Linked DNA regions of Aquibium microcysteis. The protein of the gene in region 1 interacts with the protein of each later gene in a pairwise test. Links are inferred from orthologs where the notes say so. Each region holds a gene or a part of one and is shown in the gene's direction. Other genes may lie near its edges.

Region 1 (7,838 bases):
TCCGCCGTAATCGACCTGGAAGCCGTCTATGTCGACAGCGGGCTTTCGGGAACGGATCTGCCGATCGAGATTGCGATCAGTGCGCGCGATGCGCCGGCTCCCGATGCCGTCTTCCTGGGCTCGCCGCACGTGCTCAGGCACGATCCCGTCGTCGTCGAAGCCAGCTTCCCGTCGACGTCATGGCGGCTTCACGCCATACCGGCCAGTGGCTGGAACCAGCCCTATCCCTACGTCTGGCAGATACGGGGCTTCCTGCTTGCGACGTCGATCGTGCTTCTCCTCCCGATCGTCGCGACAGGGAGACTGATCGAGGAGCGTCAGCGCAACATCGGCGAACTCTCGCGGCGCGAGAAGCAGTTGTCGCGGCTCTCCCGGCGCCTGCGGCTCGCGCTCGACACATCGCAGGTCGGCGTCTGGGAGATGGAGATCGACAGCAAGGACCTGTTCTGGGACGACCGCATGAACGAGCTGTACGGCTACCCGGCCGACGGACGTCTGCGGGACTACACCTTCTGGAGCCGGCGCATCCATCCGGAAGACATGGCACGCGCGGAACGCGAATTCCGCATCGCGATGGACGAGACCGGGCGCTACCACTCCGAGTACCGTCTGCTCCTGCCGAGCGGCACGGTCCGGCACATCCGCTCCATCGGCACGGTCTACCGGGATTTCGGCGAGCCTGCGCGCATCGTCGGCGTCAACTGGGATGTCTCCGCCGACATCGCTCTCAACGAGGATCTGAAGCGCGCGAAGGCGCTGACCGACGCCCGCAACCACGAACTGGAATCGGCCAAGGAGCGCATCGAGTTCATCGCGCTGCACGATTCGCTGACGGGCCTGCCCAACCGGCGGTACCTCGACCAGATGCTGGCGGAGCACGTCGAACGGTTCGCGAAGGGGGAAGAAACGGCCGGTCTGCTCCATATCGACCTCGACCGCTTCAAGCAGATCAACGACACGCTGGGACACGCGGCCGGCGACGCGATGCTCGCCCATACCGCCCGGATCCTGCGCGCCACCGCCCGGACCGGAGACTTCGTCGCGCGCGTCGGCGGCGACGAGTTCGTCGTGCTTTGCCGGCGTCCGCGCGGCAGCGATGAGGAAGGGTTCTCCTATCTCACCGAATTCGCCGAACGCGTGATCGAGCAGATCCAGCAACCGGTGAGCCATGGCGGGCATGAATGCCGGATCGGCGTCAGCATCGGCATCGCGAGCGACAAGGATGCGGTCGCCGACCCCAGACAGCTTCTCGTCCATGCGGACATCGCGCTCTACCGCGCGAAGAACCGCGGCCGCAACCGGTACCAGATCTTCAACGACGTGCTGCGGCGCGAGATCGTCATCCAAAAGAACACCGCCGACGAAATCCTGACGGCGATCGAACAGGGCCAGTTCCTGGCCCACTACCAGCCGCAATTCGACGCCACCACGCTCGAGATCGTCGGGATCGAGGCGCTGGCGAGATGGGACCATCCGTCGAAGGGACTTCTGCTGCCCGCCGCCTTCATGAAGATTGCCGAGGAGATCAACGTCGTCGACGTGATCGATCGCGTCATCCTCGAACAGACCCTGGCGGATCTGGAGCGTTGGGACGCGCAGGGCATCGACATCCCCAAGGTTTCGGTCAACGTGTCCGCCCGCCGGCTGAACGACGACGAACTCATCGGATCGCTTCGCCGGCTGCCGCTTTCCAGGGGCCGAATTTCGTTCGAACTCGTGGAATCGATCTTTCTCGACGAGCAGGACGAGTCGATCGCCTGGAACGTCGACCTGATCAAGGATCTGGGGATCGCCATCGAGATCGATGATTTTGGCACCGGCTATGCCTCCATCGTCAGCCTGATGAAGCTGAAGCCCAGCCGGCTGAAGATCGACCGGCAGCTCGTGATGCCGATCGTGCAGTCGATCCCCCAGCGACACCTCGTGCAGTCGATCATCGACATCGGCAAGTCATTGGGCATCGAGGTGCTGGCCGAAGGCGTCGAGACGATGGATCACGCCCGCGTCCTGAAGACGCTCGGCTGCGACGCGCTTCAGGGTTATGCTTTCGCCAAGCCAATGTCGGCCGCCGACGTGACGGTCTTCGCCCGCGAACGGCGCTGGCGCGAAGCAGGCTGAGGCCCTGCGGGCCGCTTCTACTTCAGCCCGGGCCTTTAACCAGTAAGAAAACTTTCCGCCATAAAACGATCCCCGGGGGTCCGGCATGGCGGGTATTTCTGCACTTTTCGTCTCTGCTCGAAGCCTGCGCGCCCTGGGGATCGTGGTGTGGTTCGTGGCCGCGCTGCTCTTCGCCGGGGTCTTCGCCCTGGCCGTCGCTGTCCAGGGACGGGAAGCGATCCGGGTGAGCGTCGCCCACGGCATCGACGACGTCGATCGCCTCGTCCGGAACATCGACACCGCCTTCGACGAACTCGACCGTTCGGTCACCTCTGCTCCGTGCAGCGACCTCTACATGCGCCAGCTGCGGCAGATCGCCTATCTGCCCGACGGGTTGAGCGAGTTCTTCCACGTCGAAGAAGGTCGTGTGATCTGTACCCTCTCGGCCGAACGACTGGCGGACGCGCATGTTCTCGGGTCGCCCGATTTCGTTCGGGATGGGACGGTGCCGACCACATTCTGGATGGACCGGGACCTCGGTTTCACGGGGCTGGCAGGGATGTCGGGAACCATCGTGCAGCGAGGCAACTTCGCGACCGTCATCCCGCCCGAGCGCATATCGCTCAACCTGCCGGGCTGGATCGACGCGGAAGTGGTGGTGATCACCCCCGACGGCCGCTGGTGGCATCGGGGAGGCAAGGAGCGTGTTCATCAGGACGTCCTGATCGCCGGGGCAGGTATGGACTGGACAGGCGCCGGCGGCCCGGCGCTTCGCAGCAAGACCTGCAGCGCAGAGGGGCACTACTGCATCTCGACACGGGCCTATCTGGTGGACGTGGCCGCCTCCAACCCCGCGATGATGCTGCTCGTCGTCGTCTTCGCAGGTCTCGGCGCCAGTTGGGCTACCCGCTTCACGCTCGGCCTGATCCGGCGGTACTGGTCGTTCGAGGCCCGCTTCCTGCGCAACCTCGACGCCAAGTCGCTGATCTGTGCCTACCAGCCGATACTGGAAGTGGCCACCGGTCGTATCGCCGGCTGCGAGGTGCTGGTGCGCTGGCGCGACATCGACGATACCGTCGTCTATCCCGACGCCTTCCTGCCGATCGTGGCGCGCCACGACATGATGCGCCAGCTCACCACGCTGATCGTCAGACGGGCAGCGGTGGAGCTCGCCGAAAGGCTGCCGTCGGAGGCACGGCTCCAGGTCAACATCAATGTCTTTCCCAGCGAAATCGACGCGCACAGGATCAACGAAGTCTTCAAGCCCCTGCGGGACCTCTCCGATCGCTTCACGATCGCGCTGGAGATCATCGAGAGCGACGCGCTGCCGCTCGAACTCGTGCAGGCCGAAATCGAGAGGCTGCGGCAGGAAGGCTACCTGATCTATCTCGACGATTTCGGCACGGGCTACTCGACCATCCGCCACGTCGCGGCACTGGACATCGACGGCATCAAGCTCGACAAGGCCTTCGCGATGGCGCCCGACGGCAGCGTCATGGCCGAGATGCTGCATCATGCGATCGGCATGGTCCGATCGGCCGGACGCAAAGTGGTCGTCGAGGGCGTCGAGACCGCGGCAAGACTGGCGCAGCTCCGGGAGCGGGCGGATCGCGTCGACTTCCTCCAGGGCTACCAGATCTCCCGTCCGCTCGACATCGACGGCTTCGCCGCCTTCGTTCGGGAGCGCGCGCCTGCCGCGGCGGCTGCCGAACGGAAGGCCGCCTGAAGCCGGCGCCGCCCGTAGGCAGGCAACGGCAATCGCGCTAAGAGTGCGCGGCAACGACGCGGACAGACCCGGCGCCCATGGCGAAGATTCCCCTGAAGCTCGACGAAATGATCGATGGTACCGCGCTTCGCCGCGATCTGACGGCGCTGACGGCCGTCACCGGCGGAGACGGGTCAGGCCCCGAGGCGCGTTCGGCCGCTCTCCATGTCCTGCGCGAGCGGCTGACAGCGGGGCGCAAGCGCGCAGAGGAAATGCTGACGGAGGATGGCGGCGGTACCGTCTGCGCCGTCCGGATCTCGCACCTCATGGACGAGATCATCCGCGCCCTCTACGACTTTGCCGTCACGCACGTCTATCGGTCCAAGAATCCGTCGTCGGGCGAGCGTATGGCGATCATCGCCGTCGGCGGCTACGGGCGCGGCACGCTGGCACCCGGTTCCGACCTCGATCTCCTCTTCCTGCTGCCCTACAAGCAGACACCGTGGGGGGAGCAGGTGGTGGAGTACCTGCTCTACATGCTCTGGGACCTCGGGCTGAAGGTCGGCCACGCCACGCGCAACATCGACGAATGCATCCGCCTGTCGCGGACCGACATCACGATCCGCACCGCCGTGCTCGAAGCGCGTTTCCTGTGGGGCGAGGAAAAGCTGTACGACGAGCTCATGATGCGGTTCGACCAGGAGGTCGTGCGCTCCACGGGTCCCGAATATGTCCAGGCGAAGCTCGCGGAACGCGACGAACGGCATCGCAAGGCAGGCGCCAGCCGCTACCTCGTCGAACCGCACGTCAAGGACGGCAAGGGCGGTCTGCGGGACCTGCACACGCTGTTCTGGATCGCCAAGTACTTCTACCGGGTCCGCACCGGCGAGGAGCTCGTCGAGAAGGGCGTCTTCACGCGCGAAGAGTACCTGCAGTTCGTCAAGGCCGAAGACTTCCTGTGGGCAGTACGCTGCCACCTGCACTTCCAGACCAGCAAGGCGGAAGAACGCCTGCACTTCGACATCCAGCGCGACATCGCGGAGCGGCTGGGCTACACGAGCCACCCCGGGCTGTCGGCGGTCGAACGCTTCATGAAGCACTACTTCCTGGTGGCCAAGGAGGTGGGCGATCTGACCCGCATCTTCTGTGCCGCGCTCGAGGAGGAGCAGGCCAAGCACGTGCCGGGCTTCAACCGCTTCCTGCAGACGTTCCAGCGTCGCCGCCGCAAGCTTGCCGGCACGTCCGACTTCATCATCGACAACGACCGGATAACCGTGGCCGACGAGGGGGTGTTCGAACGCGATCCGGTCAACCTGCTCAGGCTGTTCTGGTTCGCGGACAAGCACGGGCTGGAGTTTCATCCGGATGCGCTGAAGCTCGTGACGCGGTCGCTGAAGCTGATCGATCGCACCTTGCGCCGCAATCCGGAGGCCAACCAGCTTTTCATGGACGTCCTCACGTCGAACCGCAACCCGGAGCTGAACCTGCGCCGCATGAACGAGGCGGGCGTGCTCGGCAGGCTCATCCCGGACTTCGGCAAGATCGTCGCGATGATGCAGTTCTCGATGTATCACCACTATACCGTGGACGAGCACCTGCTGCGCTGCATCGGAGTGATGGCGGAGATCGAGCGTGGAGAGAACGACAAGGCGCACCCGCTCGCGCACAAGCTCATACCGGGGCTGAAGCCGCAGCGTGAGGTGCTCTACACGGCCATCCTCCTGCACGACATCGCCAAGGGACGTCCGGAGGATCATTCCGAAGCCGGCGGCCGCATCGCCCGGCGTATCTGTCCGCACATGGGGTTCTCGCCGTCCGAGACCGAGACCATCGCCTGGCTGGTGGAGAACCATCTGGTCATGTCGATGACGGCACAGACGCGCGACCTGAACGACCGCAAGACGATCGACGACTTCGCCTCGGTCGTGCAGTCGGTCGAGCGCCTGAAGATGCTGCTCGTGCTGACCATCTGCGACATCCGCGGCGTGGGGCCCGGCGTCTGGAACGGCTGGAAGGGACAGCTGCTGCGCACGCTCTACTACGAGACGGAACTGCTCTTGACGGGCGGCTTCTCGGAGGTGTCGCGGGCCAAGCGTGCGGAACATGCGCGCGAGCAGCTCTCGACCGCACTGACGGGCTGGCCGGAGCGCGACCGCAGGCGTATCCTCAAGCTGCATTACGACAACTATCTCCTGATCGTCGACGCGCGGGACCAGGTCCGCCATGCGCAGCTCATCCGCGAGGCCGACGCGGCACAGAAGGTCTTCACGACCGCCGTCACCATGCATGCGTTCGAGGCGGTCACCGAGATAACGGTCCTGACGCCCGACCACCCCCGGCTCCTGTCGGTGGTTGCCGGAGCCTGCGCTGCGGCCGGGGCCAACATCGTCGACGCGCAGATCTTCACCACCACGGACGGGCGGGCACTGGACACGATCCTGATCAGCCGGGAGTTCGAACGGGACGAAGACGAGCTGCGCCGCGCCCAGCGTGTCGGCAAGCTGATCGAGGACGTGCTGTCGGGTCGCATGCGTCTGCCCGACATGATCGAGAAGCGCACGAAGCCCAAGCGGGGGCAGAAGGTGTTCCGGCTGGAGCCGCGCGCGGAGGTTCGCAACACGCTGTCGAACCGCTTTTCCGTCATCGAGGTCGAGGGACTCGATCGTCCCGGGCTGCTCTCGGAGATCACGGGGGCCATCTCGGACCTGTCGCTCGACATCGCCTCCGCGCATATCACGACCTTCGGCGAGAAGGTGATCGATACGTTCTATGTCACGGATCTGACCGGACAGAAGGTCGAGAATCCGACCCGCCAGGCCGCCATCCGCGCCCGACTGATCGAGACGCTCTCGGGCGGTCCCGTCCGGGGCCAGAAGCTCAAGGCGGCGGCGGAGTAGCCAGAAATGAAGAGGGAGCTTTCCGCCGTCGACCGGTTCGCGCCGGCGGTCCGCCAGCCGGACCGCCGCAACCCTTCCTCCCGCTGCCTCGGTGCCGCATGAGCCTCATCGGCAAGTTCGCGAGCGTCGGCGGCGCCACCATGGCCAGCCGCATCTTCGGCTTCGTGCGCGAGGCGCTGATCGGCGCCGCGCTCGGGGCGGGACCGGTCGCCGACGCCTTCTACGCCGCCTTCCGGTTTCCCAACCTGTTCCGCCGGCTCTTCGCCGAGGGCGCCTTCAACACGGCCTTCATCCCGCTCTTCGCGAAGGAACTGGAGGGCGACGGCATGGCCGGCGCACGCCGCTTCGCGGAGGAGGTGCTGTCGGTGCTGGTCGTCGCACTGCTCGTCCTGTCGGTGCTGGCGATCGTCTTCATGCCCTTTCTCGTCGGCACGGTCATAGCGCCCGCCTTCGCCGACACGCCCGACAAGTTCGACCTCACGGTCCTCATGACCAGGATCATGTTCCCCTACCTGTTCTGCATGTCGCTGGTCGCCATGCTGTCGGGGATCCTCAATTCGATGCGGCGCTACTTCCTCGCCGCGATCGTGCCGGTGCTGCTCAACGTCATCCTCATCTGCGTGCTCGTGGCGGCGATGACCATCGGGGTCGAAGCGCGCATCACCGGCCTGTGGCTCGCCTGGGGCGTCTTCGCTTCCGGCATCGCACAGCTCCTCTTCCTGATGTGGGGTACGCACCGCCAGGGCTATTCGATGCGCCTGCGGCGCCCCCGGATAACGCCCGCGGTGCGGCGGCTGCTTGTGCTGATGGGGCCCGCCCTGCTGACGGGCGGGGTCACGCAGATCAACCTGCTCGTCGGGCAGATCATCGCCTCGGCTCAGGACGGCGCGATCGCACTGCTCAACTATGCCGACCGCATCAACCAGCTGCCGCTCGGTGTCATCGGAATCGCCGTCGGCGTCGTGCTCCTGCCTGAACTCGCCCGTTCGCTGAAGGCCGGGGACGAGGCCGACGCGCAGCATCTGCAGAACCGCTCGCTGGAGTTCGCGCTGGGGCTGACCTTTCCCGCCGCGGTCGGGCTCGTGGTCATGCCCGCGCCGATCGTGGCCCTGCTCTACGAGCGCGGCGCCTTCACGGCC
Region 2 (7,446 bases), 650 kb from region 1 along the record:
CTCTGTCGTCCGGTTCTCCGAGGCGATGCAGAAATCGGCCGACGAGAAACGCGGCCTGGCCGACGACCTCAAGCTGGCCGTCGCCGAGCGCCAGCTGGAACTTCACTACCAGCCCATCGTCGATGCGAGTACCCTGCGGGTCGTCGCCGCCGAAGCGCTGCTGCGATGGCGCCACCCGCGACGCGGGCTGCTGTCGCCGGAAGCCTTCATCGGCATCGCGGAAGCGACCGGTCAGATCGGCCGCATCGGCAACTGGGTGCTTCAACAGGCCTGCCGCGACGCCGCCGCATGGCCCGACCACGTCGGCGTCGCCGTCAACGTGTCGCCCGCCCAGCTGGTGACGAACGGAACCGGCGCCGCCGTCCGTGCCGCGCTCGCGACCAGCGGCCTCCCCGCTGGCCGTCTCGAACTAGAGATCACCGAAGCAGTCTTCGTCCGGCATGGAACCCAGGCTGAGGAGTTCATGCGCGACATGAACGGCGTCGGCGTCCGGATCGCGCTCGACGATTTCGGCACCGGCTACTCCTCGCTCGGCTACATCACGCGCTTCCCCGTCGGTAAGCTGAAGATCGACCGGTCCTTCGTCTCCGGCGGCGCCGCCATCAAGGAGCGGAACGCCATCATCTCGGCGATCGTCGGCATCGCGCGATCGCTGAACATGATCACGACCGCCGAAGGCGTCGAGAACCCCGGCGAACTGGCCTGGGTGCGCAATCTCGGCTGCACCCAGATCCAGGGCTATCACGTCGCGCGGCCGATGACCGCCGCCGACTTCGCGGCCTACTTGCTCAGCCGGGAGCCCGAACTGGAGGTCGTCGTGCGTCAGAGGCCCGCAGCGATCATGGCCTGATGCCGGCATGGCCGGCCGCTGGAGCAGCCGTCCGTCGACACCGGTATCAGGCGAAAGACAGCCGCGAAAGCCGGGACCTTGAGCATGCGGAGCGAACGAGGACGATCGCGACGCGCTTCAGGCCAGCCGGGCGTCGAGCGAGACCTGGATCGCGCCGAGTGCCTTCGAGACCGGGCAGCCGGCCTTCGCCTTCTCCGCCAGCGAAACGAAGGTGCCTTCGTCGATGCCCGGCACGGTGCCCGTCACCTGCAGCGCGCTGGCGGTGATGCCGGTTCCCGGCACCAGCGTCACCACCGCCCGTGCCTCGAGCTTTTCGGCCGGGGTGCCGTTCTCCGCCAGGAAATGCGACAGCTGCATGGCGAAGCAGCCGGCATGGGCCGCCGCGATCAGCTCCTCGGGGTTGGTGCCGGAACGGCCGGACTCGTCCTCGAAGCGGGATTTGAACGAATAGGGCAGCGACTTCAGCGCGCCGCTCTGCGCCTCCAGCGTTCCGCTCCCATCCTTCAGGGCGCCTCTCCACACGGCGGTTGCATGGCGATCCATCGTCGTCTCCTTCATCTTGCGTCCCGGCTCCTCCGGGCGGACGACAACGCGCGGACGCGGCGCCCGTTCAACGTATTCCCGCGAACACGCGGCCTCATGCGCGAATTTGGCGACACCCGCATGTCGCATGCGTCGCGCCACCGCAGCCCGGCGCCGCAGCCGCGCTCAGATCGGTTCGCCGCGCAGCAGGTTCGGTGCCGGGCCCGCCAGCCCGGCCGCCTGGCGGATGAAGAAGTCCTTCAGTGCCGGCACCCGGTCGACCATGCCGAGCCCGATGTCGCGGATCGTCCGCAACGGACCGAAATCGTTCGAGAACATCCGGTTCAGCACGTCGGTCGTGACGCCCATCTGAACCGTGTCGAAGCGTCTCCATCGGGCATAGCGCTGAAGCACGTCGACGGCACCGATGTCCTCGCCCATCCTGTCCGCCTCCACCACGACCTGCGCCAGCGCGGCGGCGTCCTTGAAGCCGAGGTTGAGGCCCTGGCCGGCGATCGGGTGGATGCCGTGCGCGGCATCGCCGGCGAGCGCGAAGCGCGGTGCGACGAATTCGCGCGCCAGCGTCAGCCCGAGCGGCCACGCCTTGCGCGGTCCCTCAACCCGGATGTCGCCGAGCTTGAGGCCGAAGCGCAGTTCGAGTTCCGTCTCGAAGACGATGTCGTCTTCGGCCACCAGCCGGTCGGCCTCGGCGGTCCGCTCGGTCCAGACGATCGAGGATCGGTTCGTCCCGTCCGCGGCGGGCATCAGCGGCAGGATCGCGAAGGGGCCTGCCGGCAGGAAGTGCTCTTCGGCCCGGCCGCCGTGCGGGCGTTCGTGCGCGACCGTGCAGACGATGCCCGACTGGCCGTAGTCCCAGTGCACGGTCCTGATCCCCGCCATGTCGCGCAGCCGCGACTTCACGCCGTCGGCCGCCACGAGCAGCCGCGCCGTGATCGTCGCCCCGGCCGCCAGCCTGACGGTGACGCAGGCGCCATCGACGTCGAAGCCCTCGACCGCCGTCCCCTCGAGGATCGCGATGCCGAGCTCGCCCGCGCGCCGACGCAGCGCCGCGTTCATCGCCCTGTTCGGGATCATGTGGGCGAAGCTCTCTCCCTCTGCCACCTCGCCGTCGAAAGTCAGGAACACCGGCCGCACCGGATCGCTCGTGCGCGAATCCGTCACGATCATCTCGGTGATCGGCTGCGCCTGCGGCAGGATCTCGTCCCAGCAGCCGAGTTGCTCGAGCATCCGCCGGGCTGCGGCCGCCACGGCGGAGGCGCGGACGTCGCGCTCCCACACGCCGGCCGGTGCGGCATCCACCAGGGTGATCGCGAGCCCGGGGCGCGACTGGGCGATCGCGACAGCAGCCGCGAGGCCGACGTATCCCGCCCCCGCCACCACGATGTCGGCGCGCTCTGATCCTTCATGCGTCATCATCGAACTCCTCGCGGCGCCGTGCCGCAGCTTGACTTCACCTGCCTGGCTGGTCGAAACCGGCTCGTCGGCCGGAGGCGGCGAGACGACGGAAGGAGCCAGCACCGATGTCTTCAGCCATGCAGGAACTTCTGTCCATTCTCGACCTGGAGCGGCTGGAGCACAACCTGTTTCGTGGTCGCAGCCCGCAGACCGCCTGGCAGCGCGTCTTCGGCGGCCAGACGATCGGCCAGGCCCTCGTCGCCGCGCAGCGCACCGTCGATCCGGCTCGCCGTGTCCATTCCCTGCACGGCTACTTCATGCGCCCGGGCGACACCAAGGTGCCGATCGTCTACGAGGTCGACCGCATCCGCGACGGCCTTTCCTTCAACACGCGGCGCGTCGTTGCGATCCAGCACGGCCACGCGATCTTTTCGCTCGAGGCGTCCTTCCAGCTGGTCGAGGAGGGCCTGGACCATCAGGTCCCCATGCCGCTCGGCGTACCGGCACCCGAGGACCTCAGGACGCAGCGCGAACTGCTCGACACGATGGAGGGCGTGCCGGAGGTCATCCGCCGGTTCTGGGCACGCGAGCGCCCGCTCGAGATCAAGCCTGTCAGCATCGAGCACTACGTCAGCCGCGACAGGCTGCCGCCGCAGCAGAACATCTGGATCCGCGCGACCGGACCGGTGCCCGGCGCCTGGCCGATCCAGAGCGCGATCCTGGCCTACCTGTCGGACATGACCCTGCTCGACACTGCGACCTTCCCGCATGGCCGCGCCGTCTTCGATCCCGACCTGCAGGTCGCGAGCCTCGACCATGCGATGTGGTTCCACCGCGACGATCCGCTGGACGACTGGCTGCTCTACACGCAGGACAGTCCCTCCTCATCCGGTTCGCGCGGGTTGTCCCGCGGCGCGATCTACAACCGCACAGGCCTGCTGATCGCCTCCGTGGCGCAGGAAGGGCTGATCAGGCTGCGCTCAAAAGCCTAAATCATAGGCAAAATCGTAATTTTGCCCACATTACAGCCCGCTGATTGTGCAGCGCGATAGACCCGGCTTCGCCGGCGAAGCGTTTTTTCAGTCATTTCAGAAGCTTGGGGGCTTCGTGCGCGAATTGGCACGGAGCTTGAATCTGCATGGTCACGCACCGGGCGCGGAGACGTGGTCCGGAGTGTCTGTAAACGCGGGGACCCGCACAATCGAAGGGTGAAACCTGATGAAGATCGTGATGGCTATCATAAAGCCGTTCAAGCTCGACGAGGTGCGCGAAGCGCTGACCGCCGTGGGCATCCAGGGGCTGACCGTCACCGAGGTGAAAGGCTACGGACGCCAGAAGGGGCACACGGAAATCTATCGCGGCGCGGAATACGCCGTCAGTTTCCTGCCCAAGATCAAGATCGAACTAGCCGTCAGTTCCGACATGGTCGACAAGGCCGTCGACGCGATCAGCAGCGCCGCCAAGACCGGCCAGATCGGCGACGGCAAGATCTTCGTCTACGCGATCGATCAGGCCGTGCGTATCCGCACCGGCGAGACCGACGTCGACGCGCTTTGACAGCCATTTCGATTTCAAGGAGACACCAATGAGCCTTTCCAGCAACTTGAAGATCGCGATGCGCACGGCGTCGCTCGGCGGTCTCGCCGCCGCCCTCGGGCCGGTCATCGCCTTCGCCCAGGAGGCAGCACCTGCGGCAACTGAAGCGGCCGAGGCGGCAGCTCCGGTCATGGACAAGGGCGACACCGCCTGGATGATGATGTCGACCGTGCTGGTCCTCTTCATGATCCTGCCGGGTCTCGCCCTCTTCTACGGCGGCCTCGTACGCGCCAAGAACATGCTCTCGGTGCTGATGCAGTGCACCGGCATCACGGCCCTCGTCATCGTGATCTGGGTTCTCTGGGGCTATTCCTTCGCCTTCGGTGGCTCCACCAGCCCGTTCTGGGGCGGTCTCGGCAAGCTCTTCCTCTCGGGTGTGAACGCCGACAGCATGGCGGCCACCTTCTCCGACGGGTACGTCATCCCCGAATTCGTCTTCATCTGCTTCCAGATGACCTTCGCCTGCATCACGCCGGCGCTGATCGTCGGCGCCTTCGCCGAGCGCATCAAGTTCCGCGCCGTCATGCTCTTCGTGGCGCTGTGGGTCACCGTGGTCTACTTCCCGGTCGCCCACATGGTCTGGGACGCCAACGGCCTGATCTTCACCGGCGCCCATGCCGGCGGCATCGCGGCCCTCGACTTCGCGGGCGGAACCGTCGTCCACATCAATGCCGGCATCGCCGGTCTCGTCGGCGCCATGATCGTCGGCAAGCGCACCGGCTACGGTAAGGACAACATGGCGCCCCACTCCATGACCCTCACCATGGTCGGCGCGTCGATCCTCTTCGTCGGCTGGTTCGGCTTCAACGCCGGCTCCAACCTCGAGGCGAACGGCGGTGCCGCACTGGCGATGATCAACACCTTCACCGCCACCGCCGGCGCCATCCTCGCCTGGGTCGCCATCGAAGGCATGTCGCGCGGCAAGGCGTCGATGCTGGGCGCCGCCTCCGGCGTCGTTGCCGGCCTGGTCGCCGTCACCCCCGCGGCCGGCCTGATCGGCCCGGTCGGCGCGATCGTGCTCGGCGCAATCGCCAGCGTCGTCTGCTACTATTTCGTCGCGGTCGTGAAGATCAAGGCGGGCTACGACGACTCGCTCGACGTCTTCGGCATCCACGGCATCGGCGGCATCGTCGGCGCCATCGGCACGGGCGTCTTCGCCTCGAGCTCGCTCGGCGGCATCGGCTATGCCGAAGGCGTCACCATGGGTGGCCAGGTCTACTCGCAGGTCGTCGCCGTCCTCATCACCATCGTCTGGTGCGGCATCGCCTCGGCGATCCTCTACAAGCTGGTCGACCTGCTCGTCGGCCTGCGCCCGACGGTGGAAGCCGAGCGTCAGGGCCTCGACCTCAACTCGCACGGCGAAGTCGCCTATCACTCCTGATCCGGCGGTTCGCGTCGCCCCGCGGCGCGGACATCCGGAACTTGACCGCATCCTCCCTGACTGGGGCCCGGTTCCGCCGGGCCCCTTTTTTGTCCGCCGGCGCCGGCAGGCCGGCCATGGTTAATGGCGCTTTAACCGCCTGCCCCTAGTCTGGGACCGTTCCGGCACCGCTCCGAGAGTCGTGCCGGCACGCGACCAGAGGATCGAACGCATGCGTCAAGGCCCGTCAGCCGCCTTTGCCCTGTCCGGACTGGGATATGGCATCCAGACCTTCCTGCGCCGTCAGCTGATGCGCTTCGTCGGGCTCGCCCTGCTCGCCTTCTGCGGCTTCGCGGTGGCGAGCCTGGCCACCTGGAACGTCGCCGATCCGAGCTTCAGCCATGCGACCTCGAACCCGGTCACCAATGCGATGGGCTATCCCGGGGCAGTGCTTTCCGATCTCGCCATGCAGTTCTTCGGCCTCGCTTCGGTCGCCGGCCTGCTGCCGGCCTTCGCCTGGGGTCTGTTCTTCGTCTCCGCACGCGGCGTCGACCGCCTGCCGAAGCGCGGCCTCGCCTGGTTCGCGGCGGCCGTCCTGTCGGCCTCCCTGGCAGGCTGCATCGCAGCTCCGGCCACATGGCCGCTGCCGACCGGCCTCGGCGGCGTCGCCGGCGACATGGTGCTCAGGATCCCGGCGCTGTTTTCCGGTGGCTACCCGGCGGGCTGGCTGGCGGTCGCCTGCGGCGCCGCGTCCGCCGTCCCGGCCGTCTGGCTGATGCTCTTTGCGACCGGTCTCGTCGGGCGCGAGACGGTCGCACCGGACGCCGAGGACACGGCCGACGCCGACGACCTCGACGGAGACCTGGACGAGGACGACCGCGGCTTCGCCTTCCTCGGCGCCGTCGTGCACTGGTGGCTGTTCCTGAGCGCCTTCGTGCGCCGTGCGGTCGGAGCGGCACGCCGATCCGCCCGCCGGACGGACGACGCGGGCGTGGCGGAGGACGACGATCCGCTCCTCGATTTCGTCGTCTCGCGCGACGAGCGTCTCACGCCAGCCGCAGGCGAACCGCTGCGCCGCACGCGCGTCGAACCGGCCTTCGCGGCCGAGCCGGGCTTCGACCTGCCGCCCCGCGACCTCGACGACGAGGAGGACGAGGACGAACCGATGCCCGTCGTCGCTCCGGCCCAGCGCAAGGTCGAGCCGCAGGCGCAACCGCAGCCCCAGCCGCGCGCCGCGCAGGGTGCCGAGGCCACCGTCCGCAACTTCCGCTCCGCACCGGGGCAGGCACGCGTGGAGGCACCGGCGCCTCGACCGCTGCCCGGCGCCCGCCTCGAGCGCGAGGCGCAGACCAGCTTCATCGGCACCGACAGCTTCGAGATGCCGTCGCTGCACTTCCTGTCCGAAGCCAAGAACGTGGTCCGCGATCCCAGCCTGTCGAAGGACGCGCTGGAGCAGAACGCCCGGCTTCTCGAAGGCGTGCTGGAGGATTTCGGCGTCAAGGGCGAGATCATCCACGTTCGCCCCGGCCCCGTGGTCACGCTCTACGAACTTGAGCCGGCGCCCGGCATCAAGTCGAGCCGCGTGATCGGCCTGGCCGACGACATCGCCCGCTCGATGAGCGCCATCGCCTGCCGCGTCGCCGTCGTGCCCGGGCGCAACGCCATCGGCATCGAACTGCCCAATGCCAAGCGCGAGACGGTG

The links.
Region 2: the proteins of IAI54_RS22690 (region 1) and IAI54_RS19470 interact in binary tests that used the Escherichia coli proteins (3 or more experiments, as listed by UniProt). The link is inferred for Aquibium microcysteis from one-to-one orthologs.

Annotation. Positions count from the first base shown.
Region 1 is NZ_CP061080.1:4,807,343-4,815,180, reverse strand. What follows is about bases 3,505-6,899. They hold IAI54_RS22690 ([protein-PII] uridylyltransferase), read left to right. Parts: upstream 3,505-3,900; coding sequence 3,901-6,699; downstream 6,700-6,899. Other genes in these bases: murJ (murein biosynthesis integral membrane protein MurJ), read left to right, coding at 6,798-6,899; IAI54_RS22695 (EAL domain-containing protein), read left to right, coding at 3,505-3,823. Also shown: IAI54_RS22700 (bifunctional diguanylate cyclase/phosphodiesterase), read left to right, coding at 1-2,118; more of IAI54_RS22695, read left to right, coding at 2,204-3,504; more of murJ, read left to right, coding at 6,900-7,838.
Region 2 is NZ_CP061080.1:4,154,847-4,162,292, forward strand. Bases 2,972-5,675 are described here. They hold IAI54_RS19470 (P-II family nitrogen regulator), read left to right. Parts: upstream 2,972-4,006; coding sequence 4,007-4,345; downstream 4,346-5,675. Other genes in these bases: IAI54_RS19465 (acyl-CoA thioesterase), read left to right, coding at 2,972-3,780; IAI54_RS19475 (ammonium transporter), read left to right, coding at 4,374-5,675. Outside these bases: IAI54_RS19450 (putative bifunctional diguanylate cyclase/phosphodiesterase), read left to right, coding at 1-850; IAI54_RS19455 (OsmC family protein), read right to left, coding at 968-1,393; IAI54_RS19460 (ubiquinone biosynthesis hydroxylase), read right to left, coding at 1,559-2,809; more of IAI54_RS19465, read left to right, coding at 2,914-2,971; more of IAI54_RS19475, read left to right, coding at 5,676-5,765; IAI54_RS19480 (FtsK/SpoIIIE family DNA translocase), read left to right, coding at 5,977-7,446. UniProt on the Escherichia coli protein: Involved in the regulation of nitrogen metabolism. Regulates the activity of its targets by protein-protein interaction in response to the nitrogen status of the cell.